3 regions of the Gracilibacillus salinarum genome follow, and region 3 is predicted to be linked to each of the others. Evidence: riboswitches for the same ligand, from Rfam matches in the RefSeq annotation. Region 3 holds a riboswitch; each other region holds the start of a gene.
What was found. A riboswitch is a leader RNA that binds a small molecule or an ion and turns the genes downstream of it on or off. The one in region 3 is predicted to bind S-adenosylmethionine.
Positions count from the first base shown of each region.

Region 1: another riboswitch for S-adenosylmethionine. It lies ahead of MUN87_RS21715 (PLP-dependent aspartate aminotransferase family protein); the one in region 3 lies ahead of MUN87_RS10205 (bifunctional homocysteine S-methyltransferase/methylenetetrahydrofolate reductase).
Region 2: another riboswitch for S-adenosylmethionine. It lies ahead of MUN87_RS05595 (methionine biosynthesis PLP-dependent protein); the one in region 3 lies ahead of MUN87_RS10205 (bifunctional homocysteine S-methyltransferase/methylenetetrahydrofolate reductase).

Region 1 is NZ_CP095071.1:4,679,811-4,685,362, reverse strand. Features, by position in the region: gene MUN87_RS21725 (ABC transporter permease) at 1-40, opposite strand, end outside; gene MUN87_RS21720 (aliphatic sulfonate ABC transporter substrate-binding protein) at 71-1,078, opposite strand; gene MUN87_RS21715 (PLP-dependent aspartate aminotransferase family protein) at 1,103-2,899, opposite strand; SAM riboswitch class I at 3,001-3,106, opposite strand; SAM riboswitch class I at 3,180-3,296, opposite strand; gene MUN87_RS21710 (hypothetical protein) at 3,478-3,657, shown strand; gene clpP (ATP-dependent Clp endopeptidase proteolytic subunit ClpP) at 4,464-5,060, opposite strand; tRNA gene MUN87_RS21700 (tRNA-Arg) at 5,289-5,361, shown strand; gene MUN87_RS21695 (SDR family NAD(P)-dependent oxidoreductase) at 5,457-5,552, opposite strand, start outside.
Region 2 is NZ_CP095071.1:1,132,035-1,137,586, reverse strand. Features, by position in the region: gene MUN87_RS05600 (aminotransferase class I/II-fold pyridoxal phosphate-dependent enzyme) at 340-1,515, opposite strand; gene MUN87_RS05595 (methionine biosynthesis PLP-dependent protein) at 1,516-2,601, opposite strand; SAM riboswitch class I at 2,678-2,779, opposite strand; SAM riboswitch class I at 2,944-3,045, shown strand; gene cysP (sulfate permease) at 3,168-4,265, shown strand; gene cobA (uroporphyrinogen-III C-methyltransferase) at 4,225-4,983, shown strand; gene MUN87_RS05580 (hypothetical protein) at 5,172-5,483, opposite strand.
Region 3 is NZ_CP095071.1:2,194,780-2,200,331, reverse strand. Features, by position in the region: gene MUN87_RS10205 (bifunctional homocysteine S-methyltransferase/methylenetetrahydrofolate reductase) at 1-1,809, opposite strand, end outside; SAM riboswitch class I at 1,881-1,984, opposite strand; gene MUN87_RS10200 (nitroreductase family protein) at 2,154-2,717, shown strand; gene istB (IS21-like element helper ATPase IstB) at 3,564-4,331, opposite strand; gene istA (IS21 family transposase) at 4,324-5,552, opposite strand, start outside.

The DNA.
Region 1 (5,552 bases), 2.3 Mb from region 3:
AATACCCGGCCGCTGCTAATTGATTCTGATCCTTTGCCATAAGCTCTGCCCCTCCTATATCCGACCTGCCCTACTGCTCAATGACAGTTTCAGCGTATTCTGGATTAATTAATTCATTTGTCAGCGCTTCAATATCTGCATCTTTATTTATGGCATCAGCCTGCTTTAGTATTTCTCCTGCAGCTGAAATCGCATCAATATGTTGCTGTCCTGGAACCGGGTTCGAAAAGTCGGTTCGCTCTACTAATTGCACTTTTGCCACATCCACACTGATATCTGCTTCCTCAGCCAGTAATTCTGCCGCTTCTTCAGGATTATCGAGAATCCATTGACGAGCCTTTTCATATAGCTCAATCACTTGTTCCACATATTCCGGATGCGCTTCGGCAAATTCTTCCCGCACATTTAAGAATCCATAAGTATTTAAATTAATATCTCTAAAAAATAATTGCGTGTTTGATTCTAATTCATGTTTTGCCATGTGAGGATCAAGACCAGCCCAAGCATCGACATCACCATTAACTAATGCATTTCCACCATCTGCATGCTGCAAGTTTACTAATTCGATATCATTAACGGTCATCCCAACGGAATCTAAAGCTCTTACCAGAAATATATATGGATCCGTTCCAAGCGTTGCTGCTACTTTTTTGCCTTTTAAATCTTCAATCGTTTCTATTCCCGATCCTTCTTTAGTCACTAATGCCGTCCACTCCGGTTGAGAATATACGTAGACATTCTCCAGCGGTACACCATTTGATTCTGCTATAAGTGCTGCTGCACCTGCTGTCGAGCCAAAGTCAACACTATCACTATTCAAAAATTCAATCGCTTTGTTACTCCCTTGACTTAATGTCCAGGATACATCAATATCTTCCTCAGCAAATGCTTCCTCTGCCCAGCCAAATTTCTTTAACACCAAACTGGTTGGCGAATAGTAAGCATAGTCCAATCTGATTTCAGACGGTTTTGTTTCAGCTTCACTGCTGGATGAACATCCAACAGCGAAGAAAACAATAATTCCGAAAACGGCAATCGCAAGAAAACTTCTGAAATCAATTAGTGGTGCTTTACTCATGATTTTGCCCCCTTATTTTCTTGTTTAAATTTCACATGCATAAGTCGAAATGGTACCTCTTAAACGTTGTGCTTCTTTATACGTACAACGGTTATGGACAACTTGCAGACCACCTTCTAAAGCTACTTGTTCTGCTTTCGGTGATACTACACCTTCTTGCAGCCAGAATACTTTTGGATTCACTTCGATTGCTTCTTTGGCAATTTCGATAGCTGCATCAGGACTGCGGAACACTTGCACAATATCGATATCCACTGGAACACTCTTAAGATCAGGATAGGCTTTTTCACCTAGAATCTCTGTTTCTCTCGGGTTTACCGGTATAATTTTATAGCCTAGACGTTGCATTTTTCTAGCAAGACGATAGCTAGGTCGTGCTTCTTTTCCACTTAATCCAACGATTGCTAGTGTTTTTTGACGAGTTTGCTCTTCACCATTTTCCTGATAACGTTCATATGGTGAATTCAATGCCCATTTAATGATACCTTCGTCATTAACAACAATTTGTTTTTCTTTTTCCGTTCCGATTCCCGTTGCTTTTACTAGGGCTTGATCTAAGTCGTTTTGAATATCACGGATCGATTCAATACCAACAGATAAACGCACTAATTCTTCGGATACACCTGTTTTATCCAGTTCTTCTTTTGTTAATTGCTGATGTGTAGTCGATGCCGGGTGAATAATTAAGGATTTAGCATCCCCTACGTTTGCTACATGTGACCATAGCGCTACATTGTTAATCAAGTCGCGTCCAGCGTCACGTCCTCCTTTAATTCCGAAGACGATAATCGACCCAAAGCCGTTATTCAGAATACGCGTTGCCAGTTCATGAGACGGATGGTTTTCCAAGCCTGGATATCTCACCCATTCTACCGCTTCATGCTGGTGTAAATATTCCGCTAATTCCTGGGCATTACGATTATGTCGTTCCACTCTTAAGTGAAGTGTTTCAAGCCCTTGCAATAGCTGGAAGGCATTGAATGGACTTAAAGCAGCACCAAAATCTCTTAACAGCTGGACGCGAACCTTCGTTATAAAGGCTAATGTACCAAAGTCAACCGCATAACGGATACCGTTGTAACTTGGATCTGGTTCTGTAAACGCTGGATATTTTTCTGAATTCCAGTTAAATCTTCCTCCGTCGACAATTACACCACCAATGGAAGTACCATGACCCCCGATCCATTTTGTTGCAGAATGAACGACAATGTCCGCTCCTAATGTAATCGGCTTACAACCAAATGGGGTTGCGAAGGTGTTATCAATTATTAAAGGAATTCCCGCATCATGAGCAATATCTGATACCCTTTCTATATCTAACACTTGTAAACCAGGATTCCCAATAATCTCACCGTAAACAGCTTTCGTATTTTCGTTAATCGCTGCTTTAAAGTTCTCTGGATCGGTTGGATCGACGAATTTTACGTTAATACCGTATCTTGGCAACGTTATATTAAACAAATTATACGTACCACCATATAAGTTCACACCTGCTACAATTTCATCACCTGCACTAGCAAGATTCAAAATCGAAAGCGTGATGGCAGACATCCCGGATGACGTGGCAACAGCTGCAACTCCATCTTCCAACAGCGCCATTCTCTTTTCAAAAACGTCTACAGTTGGATTACCAATTCGGGAATAAATATTTCCAGGCTCATCCAGTGCAAATAACCGTTCCGCATGCTCTGTATCATGGAACACGTAAGAAGTAGATTGATAGATCGGCACTGCTCTTGATCCTGTTGTTGGATCTGGTGCCTGCCCGCCGTGTAAATGAATAGTTTCTGGATCATACGTTGAATGCTTGTAATTTGGCATGTTTATTTCCTCCCCAAGTTTTCAAAAAATTTAATCTTTTCTAATTATTAAAAAGCCTTCTTCATAAGAAGAAGGCTTTTATTAGCTATGCAGAAGTCTTCCTCTTATCTGTCAGGATAATACCTGCAGGAATTAGCACCTTTTAAGCATTTGCTTAATGGTTGCCGGGCATCATCGGGCCAGTCCCTCCGCCTCTCTGGATAAGAGTTTACCTATTTAGTTGTAATCATTAAAAAAATCTCGCTATTTGAGATAGAGAGACTTAACTAATGGCTTCGCTCTCTTATCTCTCCAAGCTTAAACGCTCAGTGGAATTGGCACCTGTATTAAGTGAACAGACACTTAATGGTTGCCGAGGCATCAAAGGGCCATGTCCCTCCACCTCTCTGGATAAGAATCTATTCAATTCCGAGTTGTTTACTTATGTTTATCATTTGTTAGATATACTTTAGCATGTTCTGAAAATGGTGTCAACAAATATTTTGAATATTATTAATTACCATAAAATGCCTGTGCGTCAAGGGGTTGCACCTTTTGACGCCGCTCGAAATACGATGTAACAGAAAAGGGTGACGGACATGGAGACGAAAGTAGATATACTTGCAGAAGCACTCCCGCTTTTAGATATCATCACGATGCTGCTGGTAGGTGAAGATCTTGTTACAGGACTGGTTTACGTACTAGTGATCAAGTGCGTTACAAAAGATGAATTAGTGAAAGTTTCTTTTATATTATTAATTATTGTGTTGAATGGCTGATGGTTACAGCTTGTCCGTTTGAAGCAATTTGGCTTGCTTAACATGGAAAAATAAAACCGGATAATTACAGCCAATCTTAATACAAATACCTGTAATACGGATTATGCAAAGTAAAACTCTCTAACATTGTAGTGATTTTGATAGATTTCATCTGCTTAGCAAAGCTCCGGAAATAGGCTCCGCGTCCTGTGGGCACGGCTTCAGCTAGGCTACTACCTGTAATACTTCTTTGCTGCCTTGTACCGAGGAAGCTCACTTCGAAGCAATACTTGCAGACACAGGCACAAATGAAGTGGATCTTCAGCTCGTGCTGATTCCACGGGAGTCTCCGCCTATTTCCTACGCTTAAGGAAGTGCTACAACGTATATAACAGCTAAAAGCAGTGATTCTAAGCATTATGTTATTAAATGCTGATATTTATGGATGCAATCAATATGCTAACTGATCCAAAGATTGTTGAGTAACTACGCTAGCGTAGGCCAACCAGGTAGGCGTTGAAGATCCACAACGTCTGCACCTGTGTCTACTAGTAATGTTTCGAAGTAGGCTTCCTCGGTGCAAGGCAGCAAAGAAGTAAATCAAGTAGTGGTCTAGCTCCATCCGTGCCTGCAGGACGCGAAGTGGTTGGTAGAAGGAATCCTGGCACATGTATCATTTCGAAATTATCAGCAAGCATAAAGCAGCTATACATAATCCGTATTATAAGAACTTGTATATTATTTTCTCAGTTTTAAGCCAAATTTTCTTTTAACATGTAAATAAAAAAAGTGGCGAGTTAAAACTTCGCCACTTTTTCTAGATTAACTTAATTTAAATCAGATGGTTTATGCTCCATTACTTTATCGATTAAACCATATTCTTTTGCACGTTCAGCTGTCATGAAATTATCACGATCTGTATCTTTTTCGATTACCTCTAGTGGTTGACCAGTGCGTTCCGCAAGAATTTGGTTTAGTTTTTTACGCATCTCGATAATACGATTTGCATGGATCTGAATATCAGACGCTTGACCTTGTGTGCCGCCAAGTGGCTGGTGAATCATAACTTCACTGTTAGGCAGTGCAAAACGTTTACCAGGCTCACCTGCTGCAAGTAGGAAAGCACCCATAGATGCTGCCATACCAATACAGATGGTAGAAACATTTGGTTTGATGAATTGCATGGTATCATAAATCGCCATACCCGCTGTAATGGAGCCACCTGGTGAGTTAATGTATAAAGAAATATCTTTATCAGGATCTTCTGCCGCTAAGAATAACAATTGTGCTACGATACTGTTAGACACGTTGTCATCAATGCCGCTTCCTAGCATAATAATTCTGTCTTTTAAAAGGCGAGAATAAATGTCATATGCACGTTCGCCTCGGTTTGTTTGTTCAATAACTGTTGGAATTAAATTCATTGAAAATTCCTCCTTCAATACACATAGTTTCATTTACTAATTTCATCTTAACTGAAAGGTCAAATAAGGTCAAAAGATATGATTGTCTAATTTCATCCTACCCTTATCCCTACTTCTTTAAACGTTTGGACATAAATATTTATCTTGTGAGGTATGTATTGAAATTATACGAAGAATTGGTTATAATTATTCTTGTCGCAATTTTTATAGTGCGTACATGATCAATATGCGCCCGTAGCTCAGGGGATAGAGCAATGGTTTCCGGTACCATGTGTCGGGGGTTCGAATCCCTCCGGGCGCGTTACAATTATAAGTAAAAAAGAGCCTGGTACAATTATTTGGTTTTACGTTATTAGTAACCAAATAATTGTACCAGGCTCTTTATTCTTTTCTAAATTATAAGGCGCCCATCCCACCGTCTACACGATATTGTCCACCTGTAATAAATTCACTTTCGTCACTAGCTAGAAACAAGACTAAGTTGGAGATATC
Region 2 (5,552 bases), 1.1 Mb from region 3:
ATGATAGGATTTTTTAACAACGGAAAAGCTCTACGTAGTGAAAATTTAGTATTACTAAGTAAAAGAAAAACTCGGCATTCGCTAATAGATGAAGCGAATGCCGAGTTTTTTCATAAGTCAAGAAAGTATAAATTTTAGGCTATATGATGTTCGCTGACAGAAACGGCCACGTCAGGCTCCAGCGCCCAGAGACTAGGCGACTTCGCGAAATCGCCCTACGATAAGTCATTATCGATTCGCAAGCTCACCGTGATTCCTTTATCTCAGTTGATTCGCTCCACTTGCTACGTCTCTAAACGGGCGCTTGCGCCTTTGTTCATGTATCCAGTATGTCTTGGATTATTTTGAAATTGATTCTTTCACACTTGCTTTCAGACTGTTGGTGATGTCTGCTAGTAAATCGTTGACGTCTTCTACCCCTACCGATAAGCGGAATAATCGATCACTGATACCTCTGGCTTCTCTTTCATGTGGAGGCATTGCTGCGTGTGACATGGTGGCCGGATGGGACAAAATTGACTCGACTGCACCTAAACTGACAGCGAAGACAGGTATTGTCATATTGCTTACAAATTGTTCTGGATCGATTTGTTCGTGTAAAGTAAACGAAAGTACAGCTCCTGCGCTTGTAGATTGGCTGGCATGGATGTCTGCTCCAGGATGGTTCTTCAATCCAGGATAATAGACATGTTCAATGCCTTCGAGTTCTGTTAAGTTAGATGCAATTTTTTCTGCTGAACTGGCGCTTTTTTGAAAACGTGGTTCTAAGGTTTTCATTCCTTGCAGTAATTGATAACAATCCTTTGCACCTAAGATAGCGCCGTACGTATTTTGGACAAATTTCAGTCTGCCAGCGAGTTCTTCGCTTTTTGTCACAGCTAAGCCCGCTACAATATCACTGTGTCCGGATAAGAATTTTGTAGCACTGTGTAACACGATATCGACACCTAAGTCTAAAGGCTGCTGATATAAAGGTGTCATAAAAGTATTATCCAAATAAGTGAAACAGTCGTTTTCTTTCGCTAATGATACAACAGCACGAATATCTGTTATCTGTAATAAAGGATTAGCGGGTGTTTCGATGTATATCACTTTCGTGTTTGGCTGGATTGCTTCTTCCACCTCTATTATATTTGTCATGTCGACAAATGTATGATCAATCGAAAATTGCGCTAATAATTTGGTGACAAACCTGAAGGTACCACCATATACATCTTTACTGATGACTATATGATCTCCTGTTTCTAACAGCATAAAGGCAGAAGATATAGCCGCCATTCCGGAAGAGAACGCAAAGCCGGCAATTCCATTCTCCAACTTGGCAATCGTTGCTTCAAGCTGATCACGAGTTGGATTACCTGAGCGGCTGTAATCATATGGACCGAATTCGTGTAACTCTTGCTGGTGGTAAGTGGAAGATACATAGATTGGCGGATTTACTGCTCCTGTATATTTTTCATGATATCCTTGCTGATTTCCTCCATGTGCTAGTAACGTTTCTTTTTTATGTGTCATTTATTTCCCTCCTAATGCTTGGTCTAAATCTGCTTTAAGGTCTTCGATATTCTCAATCCCTACGGAAAAACGTAGTAATGTGTCGCTAATTCCACGACGCTCTAATTCATCTTTGGGGATATCCGCATGTGTCTGGGTGGTTGGATAGGTGATGAAACTCTCCACACCACCGAGACTTTCGGCAAAAGAAATGACTTTTAATTGTTCGAGAAATGGTGCAATTAAACTGTTATCAGTAACCCGAAAACTGATCATTGCTCCTTTGCCTGGATATAAGACATCATTCACTTGACTGTGCTCCCGCAGGAAAGCTGCTAAAATCTGAGCGTTTTGTTGTTGACGTTCTAAACGTAACGTGAGGGTTTTCATACCTCTAATCAGTAACATACTATCCAGGGGAGATAACACGGCTCCTATCGCATTATGTAAATAGAAGAGCTTCTCGCCAAGTTCATGGTCCTTGACGACGACAAGTCCAGCTAAGACATCGTTATGCCCGCCAAGGTACTTCGTTGCAGAATGTATTACTATATCTGCACCTTCCGTCAATGGCTGCTGTAAGTATGGCGTATAGAACGTATTATCGACAATTAACAGGACATCATGCTTTTTGGCAATGGCAGCCATATACTGGATGTCAATCTCCATTAATAATGGATTAGTTGGAGTTTCGATAAAGATTGCTTTCGTATTTTGGGTGATATGTCGTTCCATATTCTCTGGACTGACATATACTGGTGTAACACGATAAGATTGCTGCAAGTGTTGAAATAATCGGTAACTGCCACCGTATATGTCTTCCGTTACGAGAATCTCGTCTCCATGTTTAAATAAGGAGAACACTAATTGGATGGCCGCCATACCTGAAGAACAGGCAAATCCTTGAACGCCTTTCTCCAGTGACGCAATTGCTTCTTCGACAATTTCCCGTGTGGGGTTGGCGGTACGCGTATAATCGTATCCAGTCGACTGTCCAAGCGTTGGATGCTGATACGCAGTAGATAAATAGATTGGTGCTTCTACTGCACCTGTTCGTGGATCTTTTCTGTTGCCAATTTGGGCAAGAATAGTTTCAATTTGATTCATATTATGTACATCCTTTCTATAAATAAAAAAAGAGGTCTTCGATAAGTAGAAGACCTCCTTTATATCAGGCAGCATTCTCTTATCTTTGGCAAAAACCATCTGGAATTAGCACCATACAATATGCTTGCTGGTTGCTGAGGTATCATCGGGCCAGTCCCTAAACCTCTCTTGATAAGATTATATTTTTAATGGAAAATTAATACATTAATTGTACCTTATTTAGGAAGAAATTACAACAGTAATACAAAAAAATATTTTTATGGAATCCATTGACAATCCTTGTTCTATCTATTATAGTAAGTACAACACAAATTCAGTGGAAAATTATGAAAATAGTATAGCATCTTATCGAGAGAGAAGGAGGGAACTGGCCCTGTGAATTCTCAGCAACAGGCTTTATACGCACTGTGCTAAATCCAGCAGGTATATCTTGACAGATAAGTGGAACAGCCTCCTACTTCATCGTCAAGTAGGATTTTTTATAGGTATTAATCCGAGTTTTCAGATGGGTAATAGTGTAATAGTAATAAAATTTGACAGACAATAGCTGAAAGTTGGGATGAAAGATGTTAACGATAGTAGCGGTTTTAGCTGCATGTTTGTTTGCTTTTAATATTGGAGCAAGCGGATCAGCAGCAAGTATGAGTATTGCTTATGGATCAAAAGTAATAAAAAAGCGGAAGCATGCATTATGGATTGCTGGAGCAGGTGCCATAACAGGTGCTGTTTTAGGAGGAGAGCATGTAACGAAGACGCTCGGTAAAGGAATTATTCCGGAATCAATATTGGATGTGAAAGTAGCCTGTATTATATTAGTCGTATCTGCTTTCACATTACTCATTACAAATTACATCGGCATCCCGCTATCAACTAGTGAAGTGACTGTAGGAGCTATTATTGGTGTTGGGATAAGCTATCAACAATTGCATTTCCAGAACATATTGATGATTGTTTCATTCTGGTTGATTGTTCCTTTAGCAGCTTTTTTGATCACATTATGCTTAGAAAAATTAAGAAATAAAATTGCCAAACGATTTACGATTCGGCCACCGGTAAAGGTATTAGCCTTTTTATTGATTATAACTGGTGCGATCGAAGCAGTTGCAGCCGGAATGAATAATGTTGCAAATGCATTAGGCCCGCTAGTGGGGGCAGGTATTGCATCTATGGAAACAGGCTTACCATTAATGGCGCTAGTTGTAGCGTTGGGAAGTATTTTTTTCGGTGGCAGAGTGATCGAAACCAACGCAAAAAAGATTACTTCCTTGTCACTGGGAAATGGTGTTGTCATTTCAGGAGCTACTGGTGGACTCGTCATTGGTGCTTCGTTACTCGGTATTCCGATTCCGATGACACAGGTAACGACATCCGCGATTGTAGGTATTGGAGCAAGCAAAGATGTTTCCTCCGTTTGGAAGCAAAAGGTGATTCATCAAATTGCGAAAGTATGGGTCACTTCACCGATTGTCTCTCTAGTTATCTCTTTTATATTGACAGAGATTCTTGTACAACAAAGTTTTGAACAGGTCGTATTAGTAGTATTAGCGATCGTAGCAACTTATATTTTAGTAAGATACAGAGAAAAACCTGCAAAAGCAATGACAGGAAAAGGATGGGATCAACATGGGGAAAGTGTATTTAGTGGGAGCCGGACCAGGAGATGAAGAATTAATTACAGTAAAAGGCGTTCGAGCGATTAAAGAAGCAGATGTGATTCTGTATGATCGACTCGTTAATCATTCATTATTAGATTATGCCAAAGCAGATGCTGAACTGATTTTTTGTGGAAAGATGCCTCGAAAACATGGATTGATACAAGAAAAAATAAACGAGCAATTGATTTACCATGCCGGAAAAGGAAAAACGGTTACGAGATTAAAAGGAGGGGACCCCTTTATCTTCGGACGTGGAGGGGAAGAAGCACTGCATTTAGAAGAACATCAAATAGCGTACGAGGTAGTGCCAGGCATTACGTCTGCTATAAGTGCTGCTGCTTATGCAGGGATCCCGCTTACCCACAGGACAATCAGCGGTTCAGTCAGCTTTATCAATGGTTCTGATCCAGATGGAAAAACCGATGAAGAATGGCGTCACTTAGCACTGGGTGCTGATACACTTTGTTTTTATATGGGTGTGAGAAAATTTCCGATTATTTGTGAGAAATTAATGCAAGCTGGTCTGAAAGAAACAACGCCAGTATCGATCATTCACTGGGGAACATTCTCGCATCAAAAATCAATTGTAGCTGATTTGATTACGGTATCTGACAGGTTAGATGAGATTAGTAATCCGTCAATGATAGTAGTTGGGGAAGTCGTACGATTAAGAGAAAAAATCCGTTGGTTTGAAGAACAGAAGGAATCGATTCAATCTTTCAGTTAAAAAGGATGACTAGTGATTTTATCATTACTAGTCATTTTTTTGATAAGTCAAGAAAGTATAAATTTTGGGCTATATGATGTTCGCTGACAGAAACGGCCACGTCCGGCTCCAGCGCCCAGAGACTAGGCGACTTCGCGAAATCGCCCTACGATAAGTCATCATCGAATCGCAAGCTCACCGTGATTCCTTTATCTCAGTTGATTCGCTCCACTCGCTACGCCTCTAAACGGGCGCTTGCGCCTTTGTTCTGCATTTCTAAGTTGTTCCTGGTCTTTATCCCAGTTCCATGTTGGATTTAGTCTTTCAATTAGCTGCTGGAGCTGTGCTTCTGTTAAATCCTGTTGACCGGTGGAATGATTAAGATAGGACTTTAATTCCCATTCTCCGCCTTTCTTATTTTCGAGTGCTTTCCACTTTACTGTAAATACATATTCCTGATTGGCAATGATGGCGTGGAATAGTAAGATGTCATTATGCAGAATAAAATTACTTAATTCCATCTAAAACACCTCCTTATCATCAGTATAGCATATACCGGAACCGATTACATAGGAAGTTGGCCATTGGAC
Region 3 (5,552 bases):
CTGGTGTACATATTCTGTTAATTCGGCTGTCGCCGGATAGTGCATAAATGGTGTAATAATATAGATGCCGTGAAAGTATTGAACGGCTGTATCAATTAATTCTTTCGCAATATTGATTCCTTCTCTGCGGCTGTCCTCTTTGTTCTGATGCTGCTGCATGCGTGATCGAACTTCGTCTGACAGCTTCATGCCTGGTACTTCATTATGTAGAAATTCTGCGTTGCGATGAGAGGTGAGTGGCATGATGCCAATAAATATCGGTTTGTCAATGTGTTTCGTTAACCGGTGTAATTGAATGATTTGTTCATGATTAAAAATCGGTTGAGTGAGAAAATAATCAGCGCCATGCTTGATTTTTTTCTCCATCCGTTTTACTGCTTTTTCAAGGTTGGCAACGTTCGGATTAAAAGCTGCTGCCACTTGAAAATTGGTTTTGGTTTTCAATGAGCTGCCAGAGAAAGATAATCCTTGATTACATTGTTTGATCAATCTGGTTAATTCAAAAGACGTTACATCAAATACAGAGGACGCGCCTGGGAACCCGCCAATGCGTGTCGGATCGCCAGTGATGGCAAGAATTTCATCGAATCCTAATGTGTGCATGCCTAATAAGTGTGATTGCAATCCAATTAAATTGCGATCGCGGCAAGTTAAATGAATCAGCGGTTTTACCTTACATCCAAGCTCTTTCATTTTGACTGCCATGGCGACATTACTGATTCTTGGTGTAGCTAACGAATTGTCTGCTAATGTAATGGCATCCACACCGGCTTTTTCCAAGGCAAAGACACCTTCGATGAAGTCATTCGTATCTAAATGTTTTGGTGCGTCCAGTTCGACTATTACTGTATGATCCTGCCTGGCTTTATCGGCCAAAGTAGCATGTTGTGGCGGTGTTGCTTGTTGTTCAGGTGTGAACGTAATGGTTTTGACTTCTTTTTCTTTTAATGGTGTTAAATCTTTAACACCATCTTTAAAAGCACGGATATGCTCAGGTGTCGTACCACAACAGCCACCGAGTAACCGGACACCTTGATCACGGAAGTCTTTGGCACACTGTTCAAAATATTGGGTGCGTTCGCTATACACCAATTTCCCGTTTTCATAGGCGGGCAGGCTGGCATTCGGATAAGCAGCCAGGTATGCTTTTTCTAATAAAGGCACAGATTCCAATGCTTTAAGCATGTAATATGGCCCAAGGTGACAATTGACACCAACGACATCAGCCCCTGAATCTTCCAATTTAGCTAATGCATAGGGAAGGCTGATACCATTTTCCAAAACGCCCGGTTCATGCATGGAGACGTTAGTAATGATTGGTATATTCGTCTCTGCACGGGCAATTTGTAATGCTTCCTGGATCTCTTCGAAGTCATAATAGGTTTCAAGTAGAATCCCATCAACACCTTCGAGTAAAAGGGTGAAGAGCTGTTCCTTGAAACTGCGGACAATTTCTTTCCGCGAAGCTACTAACTTTTGTACACCTCGTATACCACCCATTGTACCGAGTACGGCCGCCTTATCGCCTGCTGCACTTTTGGCGATTTTGACCGCTTTGGAATTAATATGATGGACACGATCTTCCAATCCGAAGCGTGTCAGTTTAATATAATTGGCACCATACGTATTGGTTTGAATCACTTCGGAACCGGCATCAAGATAGGATTGATGCACACGTAAGATGTCATCTGGATGACTTAAGTTGTACGATTCAAAGCATCGATCAACACCATGAGCATAGAGCAGGGTGCCGATCGCGCCATCTGCCACAACCAAACGATCTCTTAAACTAGTAAGAATGTCTGGCAAGGAGAATCACCTCTTTTCTGCAAAATAAAAAATCCCCGTCTACTTAAAGACGGAGATAGATTGGTAAATGTCTCTCATCTTCAAGCTTTGCGCTTGCTGGAATTAGCACCTTGTCATTAATATGACGGTTGCTGAGGTATCGTCAGGCCAGTCCCTCCACCTCTCTGGATAAGAAAGTATGTAATTGTTAGTAACTTTTGTAAGTATATTACATTAAAAACAATTCAATTACAAGTATTTTTTGGAAAAAGTTTCAGAAAATTTAGTTTGCTTGACAGTATACACAGCTGTGATAAGATTAAAATAGTTGAAAATGATTATCATTAACAGAGGGGAGAGCCTTCATGAGTTTACAACAGTTAATTAAAGAACGCCGCTCAATCGGCTCGTATTTAGATAAGGAAGTGTCGATAGAACAAATAGAAGAAATGTTGGAGACGGCTGTTTGGGTACCCAATCATAAAATGACAGAACCTTGGCGTTTTGTATTTCTGCAAGAGGAAACAAAACAAAAATTAGCCGAAATTAATCGGGAAGTGGCAAAAGCAAAAAGCCATAATGCTTCAGAAGAAGATCTGAAAGTGATAGGTGATAATGCATATCAAAAGGTGATGAATGTACCTTTTATTTTCTTTGTCATTAATACATTACACAAACAGGAAAAACTTCAAGAAGAAGACTATGCATCCTCAAGCTGTTTACTGCAAAACTTCAGTCTATTAGCCTGGGAGCAGGGCTTAAGCGTATTTTGGAAGTCTGGTAAATTGGCATTCTGTGAGGAGACAGCAGCATTAATCGGTTTGCAGGACAATGAACGTGTGGTAGGACAAATTCATGTCGGTTACCCATCCAAATCCCAAACACCAGTACCAAGAACACCAGCCAAAAACCGCATCACGATTTTATAATACAACAGGAGGGAAGTTTCCCTGTTGTATTTTTTTATGTGTCAGGAAAGTATAAATTTTAGGCTATATGATGTTTCGCTGACAGAATCGGCCACGTCCGGCTCCAGCGCCCAGAGACTAGGCGACTTCGCGAAATCGCCCTACGATAAGTCATCATCGATTCGCAAGTTCACCGTGATTCCTTTATCTCAGTTGATTCGCTCCACTCGCTACGTCTCTAAACGGGCGCTTGCGCCTTTGTTCTGTGGCAGGAAAATTTTAGCGATAAAGAAGCGCGATGTAATGAAAGTCTTGAATGTAGCAAGTATAGGAAAAACTACGGTACTTGCTGATAAGAATGAAAAATAGATAATTCCTCTCAGTAGCGAGATAAGAAAGGAGCCAAAAGTAGTGAGAGGTAGTGCGAGATTTGTACCGTTTATTGAGAAAGGGACCAAAAGTAGTGAGAGGTAGTGCGAGATTTGTATCGTTTATCGAGAAAGGGATCAAAAGTGGTGTGAGGTAGTGCGAGATTTGTATCGTTTATTTAGAAAGGAACCAAAAGTGGTGAGGAGCAGTGCGAGATTTGTATCGTTTATCGAGAAAGGAACCAAAAGTGGTAAGCAGCGTAACAAGATTTGTAGTGTTTAAAAAGAAAGAAGACAAATGATGGTGTTTCCCAGGTGTTTGTTATTTATTTTAAGCAAAGAAAGTATATAAGTACAGTCGTAGAAGTAATCATGCTGAATAGGAGATAGGTAACTATAATATGGATTATGTCAACTAAGGCTGTATGGAAAACGGTCATTTTGAAATATTTTATCTACGTTGTGTATTTCGCAAGTGAAAAGTGAGCCAAATCGCAATTTAAATTTGAGCCACTTCCTCAGCACTTGTTTTTAGCCAATCCTCCGTTTCTTTCATTCTGAAAGAAGGCCCATTCATGTTTAACACATGTGATTTGTGTGTTAAACGGTCTGTTAATGCGGCAGTAAGTACTGGATCGTGGAAAATCTCCTGCCATTTTAGAAATGACAGGTTGCTTGTAATAATGGTTGATTTCCTTCCTGCTCTTAACGATAGGTGAGAAAATAATAATTCTGCACCTTCTTTGTCAAATGAGATATAACCTAATTCATCGAGAACAACCAAATCATATTTTTCAAATTTCAATTCAAATGATCGCAGTGTTCTCTCCGAACGATGTTCCTTAAGCTGGTTAATTAACGAGGGTACCGTCGCAAAAAACACTCTATATCCAGCTAAGCATGCTTCCATACCTAATCCTATGGCAATATGTGACTTACCTGTACCTGGTGATCCTGTAAGAATGACATTTTGTCCTTCCGTAATAAAATCCAAAGTTTTTAGAAACGGTAATTTTTGTTTTGCTTGACTTGGCAATGCCTCTACGATTAATTCTTCTAATAGCTTTTTCTGCGGGAAATTAGCTGCACGGATTCTGTTTTGCTTTGCGCGTACTAACCGATCACTTTTCTCCTGTAAAAGAACTTGCAATAAAACTTCATAGGCTTGTTTTGGATTTTGAAAATCTGTTTCCTCCTGTACCATTTTCCGAATGCTTGGTAAACGTAATTCTTTACATATCTCTACAATTTGCTGCTTTTTATCCATATTTAGTTACTCCTTCATCTATTTGCTTAAACATATTGGCATAGGCTCTCATATTGTTTTCTGATTGATACATCGTTTCATCAGGGTTATATACTTGGACTCCTTCAGGAGTAGATTGTTCACAAATGAATAAAATTCTTTCCGTATTTACATATCCTGTTCGTATAGAATTTAATTCTTCCACCGCCTTTAAGACCCTGTCTAAGTTGTTATTTTCTTTAATATAGAGGAGTAACTCTATGAATTCTTTTTCTTTTCCGATATAATGATGGTTGTATATATTTTTTATTTGTGTTGGTGCCTGCTTAAAGCTTTGACTTTGAGTGATGGCACCTTTTTTCTTTTGAAATGTTTTTAAATAATGGTAGATATTCATCTCCCATTGATGTAACCCCCAATTTCGTGGATGTTCTGCCACTAGCTCTCCTTCTACAAATAATTTGATTTCCTCTGCTCCTACCTTTGCTTTAAGGTATTTTCCTACATGTCCTTCTGGAACAGAATAATGATTTTGTTTAATAACTACTGTACTATACTTATCCACTCGACATTCAACCAGATCAGCAACGTCAAATGGGGTAATCACTGCGAGTTTTGATACAGACTTTTCCTTTTCCATTAAAATCACGTGCTTTTCTTTATGTTCATGATGATGTCGCCCATTTATTCTTTGTAATGATCTAGAAAGATGGTCTTCAGCCTCTCTTAAACTCGTAAAAGAGTATTTCGATGAAAAGGCTTTTCGCCTTATAAACTCTACACTTCGCTCCACGTGTCCCTTCTGGTTACCTTTTCTTGGTTCACAGAGACGAATTTTAAATTGATAATAGTTAGATAGATGAATCATGCTATCCGTAATGGCCCTCTCTGTTCCAATAAATGATTTCACAACGGTTCGCATATTGTCATAGGTAAATACCGAAGGTATAAAACCAACATGATCGATAAATTTCGTATGAACATCTAACACGCAAACTTGTGACTCAGATTGATATAGCCTCGCAAATCGATAATTACTATGTGCTAACGTAAACACTGCAAGTGAAAAACTTCTAATCTTCCCATCTATCTCTAGCTTTACTTCCCCCCAGTCAAATTCAACTTCATATCCTGGTTCACAATACCGTCTGATGAAAACTTCCTTTGTTTTTGCTGCTTCCTCATTAACAAAGTTCCTAACAGTTGTATAACTAATGGGATACCCAGCATCTATTAGGCTCT